Regions from separate parts of the Colwellia meonggei genome, predicted to be linked through region 4. Evidence: riboswitches for the same ligand, from Rfam matches in the RefSeq annotation. Region 4 holds a riboswitch; each other region holds the start of a gene.
The links. Region 4 has a riboswitch for cobalamin ahead of AC27E9_RS06430 (ABC transporter ATP-binding protein). Riboswitches for the same ligand answer to the same signal wherever they lie in the genome.

Region 1 (3,558 bases), on a different contig from region 4:
GATGATGGGTTGTTTGGCTAATCGGCGTTAAATCAATTTCGGCACAAGAATAATGAAAACTATGCCCGCGCATAATATTACTAGACATTTCACCTTGGTTTTCAGCAGAACTTTCAGGCTCAATGTTATCTTTATCTATCACAGATAAATCAACCCATTGCGAACCTATTGCCGAGAGCTTTTTCTGCATTGCGGCTTTACCTGGTATAAGGCCAAGCATTGCAATTTGTTGACCTGACATATCTGTTAGTTGCTCAAGTAAATACAGCATACCGCCACATTCAGCAATTATCGGTTTTTTACTGGCGGCAAAGTCTTTTACGTCATTGAGAAACGTATCATTGCTAACTAACTTTTCTGCGTACAACTCTGGATAGCCACCCGGAATATATAAAATATCTCCTTGCGGCAAATGAGCATCATTTAGTGCTGAACAGTAGATTATTTCCGCGCTAGCCTGTTCTAAAAAGGCAATGTTGGCAGCATAGATAAAACTAAAAGCATGATCACGCACAATAATAACGCGAGTGCCCACCAAAGCACGATGGATAAAGTCTTCTTGGCTGTCATGTTCCACAGCAAAAAACTCAACTTGTTCAGGTAATTCGGTCAAGTCAGTTTTAGCGATATGACTAGCAGCTTGGTCAAGTTGGCTATCTATATCAGCTAGCTCTTGTGCTTGCACTAAACCTAAATGGCGCTCAGGTAACGTGACACCGTCATCTTTTGGTAAACGTCCGTAAAAACGAAATTCTTCCGGCAAACTGGTGCTCAATAACTCAGCATGACGTTCGGTATTAACGCGATTGGCAATCACACCAGAAAACGGTAAATCCTCCCGTAGCTTAGCAAGGCCAAAGGTAACCGCAGCGAATGTTTGCGCCATGGCTTTGGCATCGATAACGCCAAGCACCGGAATATTAAAATATTGGGCCAAATCAGCACTACTTGGCGTGCCATCGAATAAGCCCATGACACCTTCAATAAGAATAAGATCAGACTCTAAAGCTGCACGATGAAGTAGTTCTTGGCAGCCCTTTTCACCAACTAACCATAAATCTAGTTGATAAACCAATTCACCACTGGCTTGGCGTAAAATCATAGGATCAATAAAATCAGGACCAACTTTAAACACCGTTACTTTACGTCCTTGATTACGATGATATCGAGCAAGCGCAGCGGTTACTGTGGTTTTCCCTGAGCCAGAGTGTGGCGCGGCAACAATTAAGGCTGAGCACATTGCACCACTGCCAGTTTGGCGCTCAAGTTTGCCATGAAAAGCAGGGATTGGTTTCGCTTTTTCTATCTGACTCATTGCCATTACACCTTATCTTGTGATGATTTGGCTAAACCTTTATCGGTCAAGAAGCGGCTGATGGTAAAATCAATCACAATTGCCGAAATCACATAAAATACCGGATTAGAAATTGAGCGGAAATAGTACTTATCAACACGCGTTGCATATTCAGCCCATGACAACTCTGGGAATTTTCCTGACAAGGCATAGTAACTGCCATTGGAAATGAAGAAGGCAATTGAACTAGCAACAAACAAGCCTAAAGCAACTTTAATAATGTTATTTTGCCATGCGCTTTGCTGCCAACTAGGTTTAGCGTAAAAGCCAGCCGAAAACATAACCCCATAACTCAATACTAGCGCAGGATAAGAGGTGGTAATACAGTCGCCAAATTGTCCGCGAAAATACGATGAGGCAAGGTCAATCACTAAGGTTAAGGTATAGAAAAACCAAAACGCTTTCATATTGCGTAAGTACATGCCCGCTAAAAAGAAAATAGCAATAGAAGCACTAGGTAAGTGATTTAAACTGGCAAAATGATGGGTGCGAGTTGCCAACATTAGCAAAGTTAATACTGCAAATATTGCAAAAAGTAAGCTAATTGGCGTTTTTTGGTTGACTGATTTCATAACATTCCCGTGTGCGATAAATATTTACGGAGTTGGAAATCAAAGTTGGTAAGTGCTTATAAAGTAAAAGTTTTACAGTAACAGCTAGGCTACTAAGTCATAAATCTTAAACTCATCACATTGTCTATTGGATAAGATAATGCAAAAAATCAGTTACTAAGCTCTGAATGACCGCCCACCGCAGTTGTCGAGTAATTTTAGGCCGGTCTCCGGACTCCTGTTCATCGCTTTTGCAACACCTTCCCATATTTATCAATACAGTGGTTTTGTTGCTGCTCACAGTTACCGTTGCGGGGGCAGTACTGGTTTCTCACCAGTTTCACGTTTCACCTTCAGTTCTTAAACTTCTCTCAAAAAGTAGAATAATGTGAAGACACCTAAATCAGCGCTGATGTTACGTGATGATGGCTATTTATTCAATCAATAACCAAATTATTAGCACTAAAGAACTAAGTGCGAGGTTTATACTCAATAAAGCAATTTCGACAACAACTTCATTTAATCATTTTTGCATTGAATCAGCGGAATGATTTGGTTATTCTGCGCTTCTACTTAACCACCCGTTTGTCAGCAACTTAGCGCAAACAGAGTAATATTAACAATGACTACACGCTTTTTTCTAGCTCGGCACGGACAAACACTGTGGAATAAAACGCAAAGGTTTCAAGGCCAGCTCGACAGCGAATTAACTGAGCAAGGCAAAATTCAAGCAACGAATATCGCCATAGCATTAGAAAATGAAAATATCGCTCGTATTATTTCGTCGCCGTTAGGCCGTGCAGTTAAAACTGCTGCTATTTGTCAAAACCATCTAGATGTTCCTGTCGATAACCACCCAGATTTAGCTGAGCGGAACTTGGGGAAATGGCAAGGAAAAAACGTAGAAAGTTTCAGCCAAGATGGAAGTTATCATGAGTTATTGCATCAGTTTACCCAACTCAAACCAGAAGGTGGAGAAAGCGCTATCGACTGTGGATTTAGGGTATATCAAGCATTAGAAAACTTTGCCAAGAAGTTCTCAAATCAAACCTTATTGGTAATATTTCATGGTGAAGCATTACGTTGCTTCTTAGCTAAATTAGGTGTGAATTCAGATAGTAATGCCTACGAGCTGTTCGACAACGGCTGCTTGTTTACTTTAAGCTACCAACAACAGCGCTTTCAACTTGAGAATCAGCAGGTGTCAGAATAAATATGAAAAGTAGTCATTTAATTTTCATACTTATTCTGGGCTAGGTTTTGGCAGCGGCAATGGATAGTCAATTTATTAATGAAATTGTTGAAAAAGCATTAATTTTAACGCCTGAGTTCTCCCTTGCAATTACCCTTTCACTTGCGCTTATTCTCGATAAATTACTGGGTGAAGCAAAACGTTTTCATTATTTAGTTGGCTTTGGTTGGCTCGCCAATCAATTAGAAGCATTGCTCAATTTTAGCCAGCAAAATTCAAGCGTTTTAACACATGTTAACACAGGTGAAAAGCCGATAAAAACAAAAGCACTTGGCACAATGGCATGGTGTTTATTGGTGCTGCCATTACCGATATTATATGTTTATTTTTTGCAGGATTTAGTTTGGTACTGGCAAGTATTTATCGATGCTATTGTGCTTTATTTAGCACTGGGATTAACC
Region 2 (3,558 bases), on a different contig from region 4:
ATTATTTAACCGCCGTGGCTGTGATATTAAGTTACAAGATATTGATATCGAACAAGTTCACTCTTCTTTAGCGATTGATATTGATCATTTTAAGAATATTAATGATCAATTTGGTCACTTCATCGGCGACAAAGTTATTCAGCGTATTGCTAAGGTTATTAAAGATACCATTTCAGATAATGATATTGCGGTAAGGTTCGGCGGTGAAGAGTTTGTGGTTGTTATGGTAAATAAAACTATGGGGCAAGCGCATGAAATTGCAGAGAAAATAAGGTTAGCAATTGCAAGTCTTAAATTAATGCAAAGAGATTCTAAAGCGTACTTACCAAAAATTTCCGTCTCTATTGGCATTGCTGAGCGAAAAGAGGAGCTTAATTGGAAAGCTTTATTTGAGCAAGCAGATACAGCTTTATATCAAGCAAAGAACAGTGGCAGAAATAAAAGCGTTTGTTTGTAAACGCTTTTATTTATCTGTATTTAGAAAACGATATTATTCTTTAAATGAGTGTGGGAATGTTTTATCTGTCTTTAACTGGTTGATAAATCCTTGTTCTTCTGGCGTTCTTGCTTCTTGACCGTAAGTGTCGAAACTGACTAATTCATCTACCGGGCGTCTTGATAACCAATTAGCTGACTCCAACTCTGGCTTTTCCTTAAAGTGACTAACATAACCTAAGCATAAGTAGGCAATGGGTACTACATTATCCGGCAGCGAAAGAGCGCTTTTTAGTGCGCCATGGTGCAATATTGATACCCAGCCAACACCAACACCTTCAGCCCTAGCAGCTAACCATAAATTTTGTACTGCGCATACTGAACTGTATAGATCCATCTCTTTCATATGTGTTCGTCCGATAACAGTTTTCCCTGTTCTTTCTCGATCACATGTAATACAAATATTAATTGGCGATTCAATAATGCCTTCGAGTTTTAGATTTTTGTATTGTGTTTGCTTTTTTTCTTCAAACATCGCTTGTGCTTCATGATGTGCTAGCGTGAAGTCTTGGTGGATTTGTTTTTTTATTTCAGGTGACTGAATAACGATAAAATCCCAAGGCTGCATAAAGCCAACTGATGGGGCATGATGTGCGGCATAAATTATTTTACTGAGCACTTCATTAGGAATTGCTGTCGATAGAAATTGTCCGCGTACATCACGGCGATTAAAAATAGCTTGGTATAAACCATGTTGTGCTTGTTGGCTGAATTGGTACAAAGACTGATTCGTTGAGTCTTTTGTTTGGTTATTAGCGTGGTTATTGATACCCAAAATATTCCCCTTATTGGATTAAGCAACGATCGGCCTTTCGTGCAATTGATATTTTAGGCAGGTCTTCTGACTCAGACGGGCTTTATAACTACTAAAGTAAATATAAATTATGTTTGATACCTTCCCAGTAAAATTACCAGTGGTTTATTATCAAACATAAACGTCATAACAGCGTTGGGCACGTATTGGATTTACACCAATTTCCCTATTCTCTCAGCCGCACTTTATTAAAAGTAAATTTGAGCACCTAAAATTTTCCCGCACTATAACATTTAGAGGAAAAGTTTACATAACGCTTGATGGTGTTATCGAAAGAAAATTAATATCGAGAGAGTCGTTTTATTTGATTTTTAGTTAAAAAAAGGGGAAGCACAATTTGTACTTCCCCTAATTACAACACTAGTTGGGAGTCTAGTTTAACTCTATGGGTTGTATGTTACATTCATGTTAACACCGCTTGATGCTCTATACCCGTAAATACCTATGTGCCAAGTTGCCGCAGCAGGATTAGTAATAGTACACGACTCACTATTATTGCTGTTTTCTGACTTACAGCTATAGTTTGATGTTGTTGGGTTGCTTCCTTGACGAATATATAAATCTGCATCCCCAGTGCCACCACTAGTCACTACATCAAAAGTTGCCATGCCTGCTGGAATGTCAATAGTGTAGTAAGTCCATGCACGACGACTAACGCTAATATCATTAACTGAAGCACTGCCTCCTGTAGCACCGCCACCTGTTGATCCTTCCGTAAAGCTGCCTGTTAAGTTAACACCTGTAAATGCTGTGTAACCAACTACTTTAACATGATATGTTCCTGCTTGTGCCGTTGAAATAGGGCATGACTCAGTATTACCACCTGCCCATGAGCGACAGTCGTAGCTAGATGTTGTAGGGGCTGAACCAAACTTAACATAAAGGTCAGCATCACCTGTGCCACCTGTCATATCGAAACTCAGGCCAGTTGCTCCAGCAGGAACTTCCATCGTAAAGCTTAACTCTTCAGATTTAGCACCAGCTAAACTTGTTTTAGCAACACCATTTTCTAATACATTGCCACCTGTAGGAGGCGGAGTTACAGTACTACAACTAGCTGCAAGAGCATCAGATGCGGCTTTCGCTTGTACTAAACCGTATCCTGTTTTGTCATCACGACCTGCTACATCTAAGTCAATTGCTGTAGATTTTAACGCATTTCGAACTTGAGTCGCAGAACAATCAGGGTTATTACTCCATACCAATGCTGCAACACCAGCTACATGAGGAGTCGCCATTGAAGTACCGTTGTAGTATGCGTAATCTTGGCCACCAACAACATTTAAATTAGCATTCGTACCAAGTTGACCCATAAGTTGCAAACCTAGCTCACGGTTTACAGAAACGGTTGGTACTGTTACATCAGAGTTAGCATCAACTAAAAAAGGATTTTGAAGGCCTGGACGAGCGCTATTACTATAAACAATCACGCCTGATGCACCGGCATCGGCACACGCTTTAGCTGGATTGATTTCAGGGTAGTTGCTACCTTTTTGGTTATCATTACGTTCAGCTAAACAAATGTTTCCTGAAACATTTGAACAGCTATAACTGCTTCCTGATATAGTACAAGCGGCTAATACACCATTTGCAGAACTGTCTACATTGCTAACAGTAAAGCTACCGCCACTTTGAATGTAGTGAGTTTGTGGCACAACTTCATCGTTACCGTAAGTTGTTGAGCCTAAAGTGATGTAACCTAAACGGCCATCGCCGGCAACAGTCGATAGAATTGCTTCACCTGGTGCTGAAATTTCAACTTGTGATGTATATTGAGAGAATTCTGCATGTTGGCGACCTTGATCAAGTGCGCCTACTGCCATAACTGAATCGTAAGAGGCAGGGTAAGAAAGTGTAGCATCACCATCGTTACCTGATGCAGCAATAAGTAAAACACCTGCATCAGCAGCAGCTTGTAATGAGTTACGTTCTGTGTTGCTTGAACCTGAACCACCTAAACTCATGTTAACTACTTTTGCACCGTTATTTACACAAGTATCAACAGCATCAACTAGTTCACCAGTATAACCCCAACCTGCTTCGTTAAATACTTTAACAATGTGTAAGTTAACATTAGTGTTTGGCAAAATACCAACAACACCTTCTGAGTTATTAACAGCGGCAATGGTACCTGCAACGTGAGTACCGTGAGAGCCACCATTTTGGTACCAGTTACCAGTACCTGAGTTATTTGTACCTGATGCATTGTTAGCATTTAAATCTGGGTTAGCACGCTCATAACCTGAATC
Region 3 (3,558 bases), on a different contig from region 4:
CGACGGCCTAACTGCTTACCTGTTGATACATCTTCAGCTTCGATATAGCTAACATTAAACTGATGTACGCCACCAAAGCCCTGATAATTTGCACCAATTTCAGCACCTTTAATTTCAACATCGTCAACATTTATAGGAGTTACATTATTATCTGCATCAGTACCACTCCAATCAATTAAGTCTTCGATGTCTGTTTGATAAAGGTTAAAGGCAACTGATAAAGCATTGAATTGGCTTTTAACACTAAATTCATAACTTGTTGAAGTTTCTGATACGAGATCTTTATTGCCAACATAACCCCAATTTAATGGGTAATATAAGTCATTGAACGTAGGAGCTTTAAAACCAGTACCTGCAGAAAAACTTACTTGTGTGCTCTCTGTTACTTGGTAACCAACGCTGGTGTTGAAAGTAGTTTCAGAGTCAATACCTTCAACATCATCATAACGTGCAGCTAATTCATAAGATAGCTTGCCTTCGTTAAACATAGCATGAGCAAAGACACCTGTGGTATCACGTTCTTTTTCGTCATACTCGTTACTACCTTTAAGCTCCTCTTGAATTAAATCTGCACCCAAGTTCAATAACCATTGCGAAGAAAGATCACTACTATTCAACAATGAGTATTGGTTACGACGAGTATCATATTGCGTACCTTCACTTTTACTGGTGCCATTGCCATGAGCTATATTAGAGGTGCGGCTTTGGCTAATATTAAATTGTGTGATGTTATTAATATTATTAGCTTGCCATTTATAGTTAGCACCTATTTGCCAAACGTGGTTATTAACTTCACTTTCATTGGCGCCAAAAGAGCTATCGTATTCGGTGTCACCTTGATCCAATTGCGCTAACCAATTTAAGCGTAAGTCTTTGCTAACCTGCTGCTGCCCATTGATTGCAAATGAGTCAAAACTGTAACCATCATCATCAGTTTCAGTATCGTCTTTCGCATCAAAGCCATCACTTTCTTCATGTTCAACACTTAGACTGGTAAAACCATCACCATGCTCAATACCAATACCACCATTAAGCATACTGTAGCCTTCGCTACCAACATTGGCGCTAACAAAATGTTCACCGCTATTTAGTTTACGCGTAAAGATTTGGATAACACCACCAATAGCATCAGAACCCCATAAAGCTGCGCGGGGCCCTTTAACGATTTCGATACGCTCAATAAGTTCTGGGGCAATATTTTGCACATTGGTAGAACCTAGGCTTGCGGAACTAATACGAACACCGTTCAATAAAACTAAAGTGTGACCAGAGTTAGCGCCACGCATATATACTGATGAAGTTTGACCACGACCACCAGATGTTGAAATATCGAGACCAGCAACAGTTGATAATATATCTAATACTGATTTAGGCTGAATACGATCTATATCAGCACGAGTAATCACAACTTGACTCGCTAGCGAATCTGCAATACTCATTGGAGTACGTGATGCGGTTACCGAAATAATTTCCATGTCGTCAACAGTTTCATCAGCATTCGCTGAAGCAGTGAACGATGCCGACATAGCACCAGCAATCGCTAGTGATAAAAATGATTTTTTGAAAAAGTTATTTTGCTTAATGTTCATATGACCTCATTAACGATGCCCACCGCACCATATGTATTACTGCGTAAACACAGTGTGAATTAAGCAAGTTCAAGTGCTCGGACTTATGTAGCGATGAGTTTCACCGCTATAATTACCGTTGCGGGGGCAGTGAAGGCGTCTCACCTTCTTCCCTCGAACTTGCTATGTTAAACAGTAACTAAGAAATTTACTTACTGTCGCTTATTTAAATTTTTTTCATTGCTAAATCGAATACTTTTATTAGCTAGTTTTATTGCTGTTAGCATCAACAGCTTCAGAATTTAGGCTTAACCATTACCGCGTGGCGTATCAACACCTTGTGCAATAATACTTTGAATTTTTTCCATATCTAGATGCTGCTTGCAGATATCTGCCAAGCGCTCTAACTGCTCTTCTCGGTGCTGGTTAATATCGACAACGGATTGTACTAAATCCTTAATACCTAACCAATCGAGTACCGCTTGTGTTGGCTCCGGGCAATCGAAAAAGCCATGTAGGTACGTGGCAATTATTTGATTGTCTTCAGAGATACAGCCGTCAGAAACACAGCCATCCGGTGTATATTGCTTTTTGCCTAAACCATCACTTTCAATATGTAGTAGTGGTTTAGATAACGCTGGCCCTGTTGAAACACCACAATGAATTTCATAACCAGTTAACTGACAGGTTTCACCGTTAAACGCCATACTCGCACTTACTTGCGTTAAGGTTTTTTCTCGAGTTAACGTGGTGGTAAAATCCAACAAACCTAAACCTGATACTTGCTCAACATGAGATTCAATATGCTCAGGGTCAAATATTTGCTTACCTAACATTTGATAGCCGCCACAAATGCCCATGACCTTACCGCCATAACGAAGATGCTGCTCAATTTCTTGCTGCCAACCTTGTTGCTTAAGAAAGGCTAAATCTGAAGTAACATTTTTACTTCCTGGCAAAATAATTAAATCTGCCCCTTGCAGTGATTGGCCAATTTTTACATATTGCAGATCAATATTAGGCTGTAATCGCAGCGGGTCAAAATCAGTGTGGTTACTCATATGTGGCAGCAGCGGAACAAATATTTTAACTTTTGCTTCAGTAACTTTGTTATCAAGCTCGACGGCATCTTCAGCATCTAACGCTAAATCATGCAAATATGGCAACACACCTAAAACTGGCTTACCTGTGCGCTGTTCAAGCCAATCTAAGCCAGGTTCTAATAGCTTAATGTCGCCGCGAAAACGATTGATGATGAAACCTTTAACTCGCTCTTGCTCTGATTCCGACAATAATTCAAGCGTCCCCACTAAATGGGCAAATACACCACCGCGGTCAATATCTGCCACTAAAATAACTGGACAATCCACTTTTTCGGCATAGCCCATGTTGGCAATATCATGAGCACGCAAGTTAATTTCTGCTGGGCTTCCTGCTCCTTCCACTAGCAGTACATCATGTTCGTTTGCCAAACGTTGATGAGACTCAACAACCGCTTGCATCGCTACTTTTTTGTAGTCGTGATACTTGCCCGCCTCCATGTTTGATAGTGCCTTACCATGCACTATCACTTGCGCGCCAGTGTCACTATTTGGCTTTAGTAAAATAGGATTAAAATCAACGCGTGCCTCAACTTTTGCCGCGATTGCTTGTAATGCTTGTGCTCGGCCTATTTCACCACCATCTTTTGTAACTGCACTATTTAATGCCATATTTTGTGGTTTGAACGGCGCAACATTAATGCCAGCATTAACGAGAACCCGACATAAACCAGCAACTAGCGTACTTTTTCCAGCGTCTGAGGTTGTGCCTTGTATCATTAGCGTTTTCATTGGCTTACCTAGCTCCTGCTGACTTTAAAGTGAGTGGCAAACCCGCCATAACAAATTCAACATTATCTGCAACTTTAGCAATGGCTTGATGTAACCAGCCAGCTTGATCAACAAACTGCCTAGATAGCTCCCCCATCGGCACAATGCCATGGCCAACT
Region 4 (3,558 bases):
CACCTTTGATGAATTGTAATGCTGCGGCTTTATAACCATGGCCCACTGCGCGTGTCACCGTTCCAAAACCTGAAGTAGATTTACCTTTACCATTTCCGGTAATTACAATTAATAGGCCTCGATCTTCTTGAGCAGCGTCGATTCGCGCATCTACTTTTTCCTTAATACGTTGCATACGCTCTTGGTGTTTTTGATTTTTGTCTGCTTCTGTTGTCATATTAATTATCCTGATTTGCGAGTGCGATACATGATCGCTAAAAAGAAAATACTACCAATGGCGGAAGTGATAATTCCAATGGGAATTTCAACATTACTTAGTGCACTACGTGCAATAACATCGACCCAAATTAAAAAACAACCACCAACTAATGCTGAGCCAATAATAAGCGGCATAGTTGTTACGCCAACGAGTTGCCTAACGATATGTGGGATCATTAATCCAACAAAGCCTATGCCACCACAATAGGCAACAATAGTCGCGGTAACCGCCGCACATAAAGCTAATAATATAAGTCTTAATTTATCAACATTTACCCCTAAACTTGCAGCGCTTTCATCGCCTAGCAAAAGTGCATCAATATGTCGATGTAAGGCAAAAATCGAGATCAAAGTGATTAATACCATGGCGCTGATTAAGTAAAAGTGGAACATTTCAACGCGTGTTAAACTGCCCATTAACCAAAATATAACGCGATTGGTAGCGAAAGGATCACCAAGATAAAGAATGAAATGACTTATAGAGCCCAACATAAATGACACAGCCACGCCCGTTAATAATAAATGGTTCATATTACGTAATAACGTGGCAATGCCAAAGACGATAATGACCGAGAATAGTGCTCCTAAAAATGCAGCAAGCGGTAATGCTAACATTTGCTCATCAGTAAGTACTAAGGTTGCAATGGTTGCACCAAGCCCCGCACCAGAAATAATACCGAATAGGTAAGGGTCAGCAAGAGGATTTCGAGTCACATTTTGCAAAATAGCGCCAGCACATGCTAGACCCATTCCTGCGACTAAACCGACAAGTACTCGAGGAATACGAATTTGCCAAATAACCATGTCATGCATTGGTGTAGAACATTCATTTATTACACATCGAGCAATATCTAAGCTTGTTATTTGTGCGGGACCAAAGGTCATTGCTGTGATTATTGAAAATAATGTTAATGCCAATAAGCAAGTGAATACCCAAGCACTTTTAGCTTTTATTAAGTAGAAAAGCTTCATTGCTGAACCTCTGTTGATTCATCTACATTAGTTTTTGGGTAAAAGTGAACTCTAGCAAAGGTGTTTGAATTGGTAGGTTGCTCGCTGCTAGTATGGGTTAGTTGATCAACATTATCGCGATAGCAAGGTAAGCCAAATACTTCAGAGAGTGTTTCGGGGTTTAATGCTTCATCAACATTTTTATCGCTAACTAGCTTACCTTTATTCAGTAACAGTAAACGAGTGCAATACTGTGCTGCAAGGTTAAGATCGTGAATGGTCATAATTACAGTAATATTAAGGGCTTTGACCAGTTGTAATATCTGGTGCTGATAAAAGATATCTAAATGATTTGTTGGTTCGTCCAAGACTAATATTTTTGCTTTTTGCACTAAGGCTTTAGCAATGAGTACCCGTTGTTGTTCACCACCTGAAAGGGTATTAAAAAATTTATTTTGGCTGGCTGATAAACCTACTTTTTCTAACGCGAGCATGATTTCTTTTTTATCAAGATCTGTGTCATTCGCAAATAATGACTTGTAAGGTAATAAGCCCATACGGACTACATCGTAAACTTTAAGCTCAAATATTGGTGGCGATTTTTGTACAACTAAAGCAAAAGTTTGTGCAAGTTCATGGGGCTTGTAGTGACGTATGTTTTTATTCTTTAATTTTATTGTGCCTTGCCAGTTTTTCGTTTGATTAAGTAAACACTTAAGTAATGAGGTTTTGCCAGCACCGTTTGGGCCAATAATGCCAATAATATCTCCTTGACCAAGGGTAAATGAAATATCATTTAAAATAGTTTGTTTTTCAACCGACCAAGACACTGATGCCAGTGTTAATAACTGTGTCATAACAATTAACTTAGTGTTTAAAGAACTGCCATGCGGCAATACTTAATTGGTGATAGCAATAAAAAGTGTCGGTAGTTCGGTTCATTTTGTGCAGCATTACCTTTTTCAAACGGTTAATTTGAATGTACTAATTGTAATAATCTAATTGTGCAGAAAGGGCAAGTACAAGCACCACATAAGCTTTTGTGGATAAGTAACTTTCGTGTATTCCCGCACGGCGTTAAACTATTAGGTTATTTGATAATAATGATACTAGGTGTCCTGACTTATAACTTTTAGAAGTTATCTACAGTTGCGGGTACAGTCACGGACTTTAACCGTGTTCCCTATTAATTAACCTAACAACAAAATGATTGCTAATCTTGCTAAGTTAAATATATCAATCTAGTGCTGATTTTACGGTTAACAGTGGCGCTTTACAATGAAAACTCTTGGCTAAGGCAGTTTAAAGACAAATTACACTAAATAAAAAAAGGAGCCGAAGCTCCTTTTATTTTTCATGGTTTGAAATAGTTATTATTAGCGAATAGCTATTATCTTTGCTACCAAATTTTTACACGTTTTTCCGGTGCAATGTACATAGCGTCACCTTCTTTTACGTCAAATGCTTCGTAGAATTCAGGCATATTTGATAACGAACCTAAAGCACGAAACTCACCTGGTGAATGCGGGTCAGTTGCTACGCGGTTACGTAATGATTTTTCAACCATTTTTACGCGCCAAACTTGTGCATAACCCATAAAGAAACGTTGGTCGCCAGTTAAGCCATCAATAACTTCTGCTTCTTTACCATTTAATGATGCTTTGTAAGCTTTATAAGCAATAGTAACACCTGATAAATCGCCGATGTTCTCACCTAAAGTTAATTTACCATTAACGTGTAGATCATCGAATACAGCGTAGTTATCATATTGTGCAACTAAGTCATCAGTACGAACTTTAAACGCTGCTAAGTCTTGCTCTGTCCACCAGTTACGTAAGTTTCCGTCACCATCGTATTTACTACCTTGGTCGTCGAAACCGTGGCCCATTTCATGACCGATAACGGCGCCAATACCACCGTAGTTAACGGCGTCGTCTGCATTTAAGTTAAAAAATGGTGGTTGTAAAATAGCGGCAGGGAATACAATCTCATTTTTAGTTGGGTTGTAGTAAGCGTTAACCGTTTGTGGTGTCATGCCCCATTCTTGACGATCAATCGGGCCGCCAAGTTTATCAACTTGTTTTTGATGTGAAACCATACCAGAACGCATTTTATTGCCGACTAAGTCGTCACCTTTGATCACGAGCTTAGAGTAGTCTTCCCATTTGTTCGGGTAGCCAATTTTAGGGTCGAAGCTAGCTAATTTTACATGTGCAGCTTTTTTCGTTGCATCAGACATCCATTCTAATTCGTCAATACTTGCGCCGTATGCACCGCGTAAGTTCTCAACAAGTTGGGTCATGCGTGTTTTTGCTTCAGGCTTAAAATGACGACCAACGTATACTTTAC

Region 1: it holds a riboswitch for cobalamin, as region 4 does, so the genes downstream of both, AC27E9_RS15005 (hypothetical protein) here and AC27E9_RS06430 (ABC transporter ATP-binding protein) in region 4, are expected to answer to the same signal.
Region 2: it holds a riboswitch for cobalamin, as region 4 does, so the genes downstream of both, bluB (5,6-dimethylbenzimidazole synthase) here and AC27E9_RS06430 (ABC transporter ATP-binding protein) in region 4, are expected to answer to the same signal.
Region 3: it holds a riboswitch for cobalamin, as region 4 does, so the genes downstream of both, AC27E9_RS14985 (TonB-dependent receptor domain-containing protein) here and AC27E9_RS06430 (ABC transporter ATP-binding protein) in region 4, are expected to answer to the same signal.

What each region holds. Positions count from the first base shown of each region.
Region 1 covers NZ_BAAJLZ010000006.1:162,771-166,328, reverse strand. Annotated here, with positions in the region: gene AC27E9_RS15010 (cobyrinic acid a,c-diamide synthase CobB) at 1-1,315, opposite strand, end outside; gene AC27E9_RS15005 (hypothetical protein) at 1,321-1,926, opposite strand; cobalamin riboswitch at 2,110-2,322, opposite strand; gene AC27E9_RS15000 (histidine phosphatase family protein) at 2,528-3,118, shown strand; gene AC27E9_RS14995 (cobalamin biosynthesis protein CobD/CbiB) at 3,178-3,558, shown strand, end outside.
Region 2 covers NZ_BAAJLZ010000003.1:3,724-7,281, forward strand. Annotated here, with positions in the region: gene AC27E9_RS08575 (GGDEF domain-containing protein) at 1-457, shown strand, start outside; gene bluB (5,6-dimethylbenzimidazole synthase) at 491-1,270, opposite strand; cobalamin riboswitch at 1,310-1,536, opposite strand; gene AC27E9_RS08585 (S8 family serine peptidase) at 1,693-3,558, opposite strand, start outside.
Region 3 covers NZ_BAAJLZ010000006.1:157,083-160,640, reverse strand. Annotated here, with positions in the region: gene AC27E9_RS14985 (TonB-dependent receptor domain-containing protein) at 1-1,589, opposite strand, end outside; cobalamin riboswitch at 1,641-1,793, opposite strand; gene AC27E9_RS14980 (cobyric acid synthase) at 1,877-3,400, opposite strand; gene cobU (bifunctional adenosylcobinamide kinase/adenosylcobinamide-phosphate guanylyltransferase) at 3,405-3,558, opposite strand, start outside.
Region 4 covers NZ_BAAJLZ010000002.1:60,890-64,447, reverse strand. Annotated here, with positions in the region: gene cobO (cob(I)yrinic acid a,c-diamide adenosyltransferase) at 1-217, opposite strand, end outside; gene AC27E9_RS06435 (FecCD family ABC transporter permease) at 223-1,230, opposite strand; gene AC27E9_RS06430 (ABC transporter ATP-binding protein) at 1,227-2,066, opposite strand; cobalamin riboswitch at 2,301-2,430, opposite strand; gene AC27E9_RS06425 (M13 family metallopeptidase) at 2,609-3,558, opposite strand, start outside.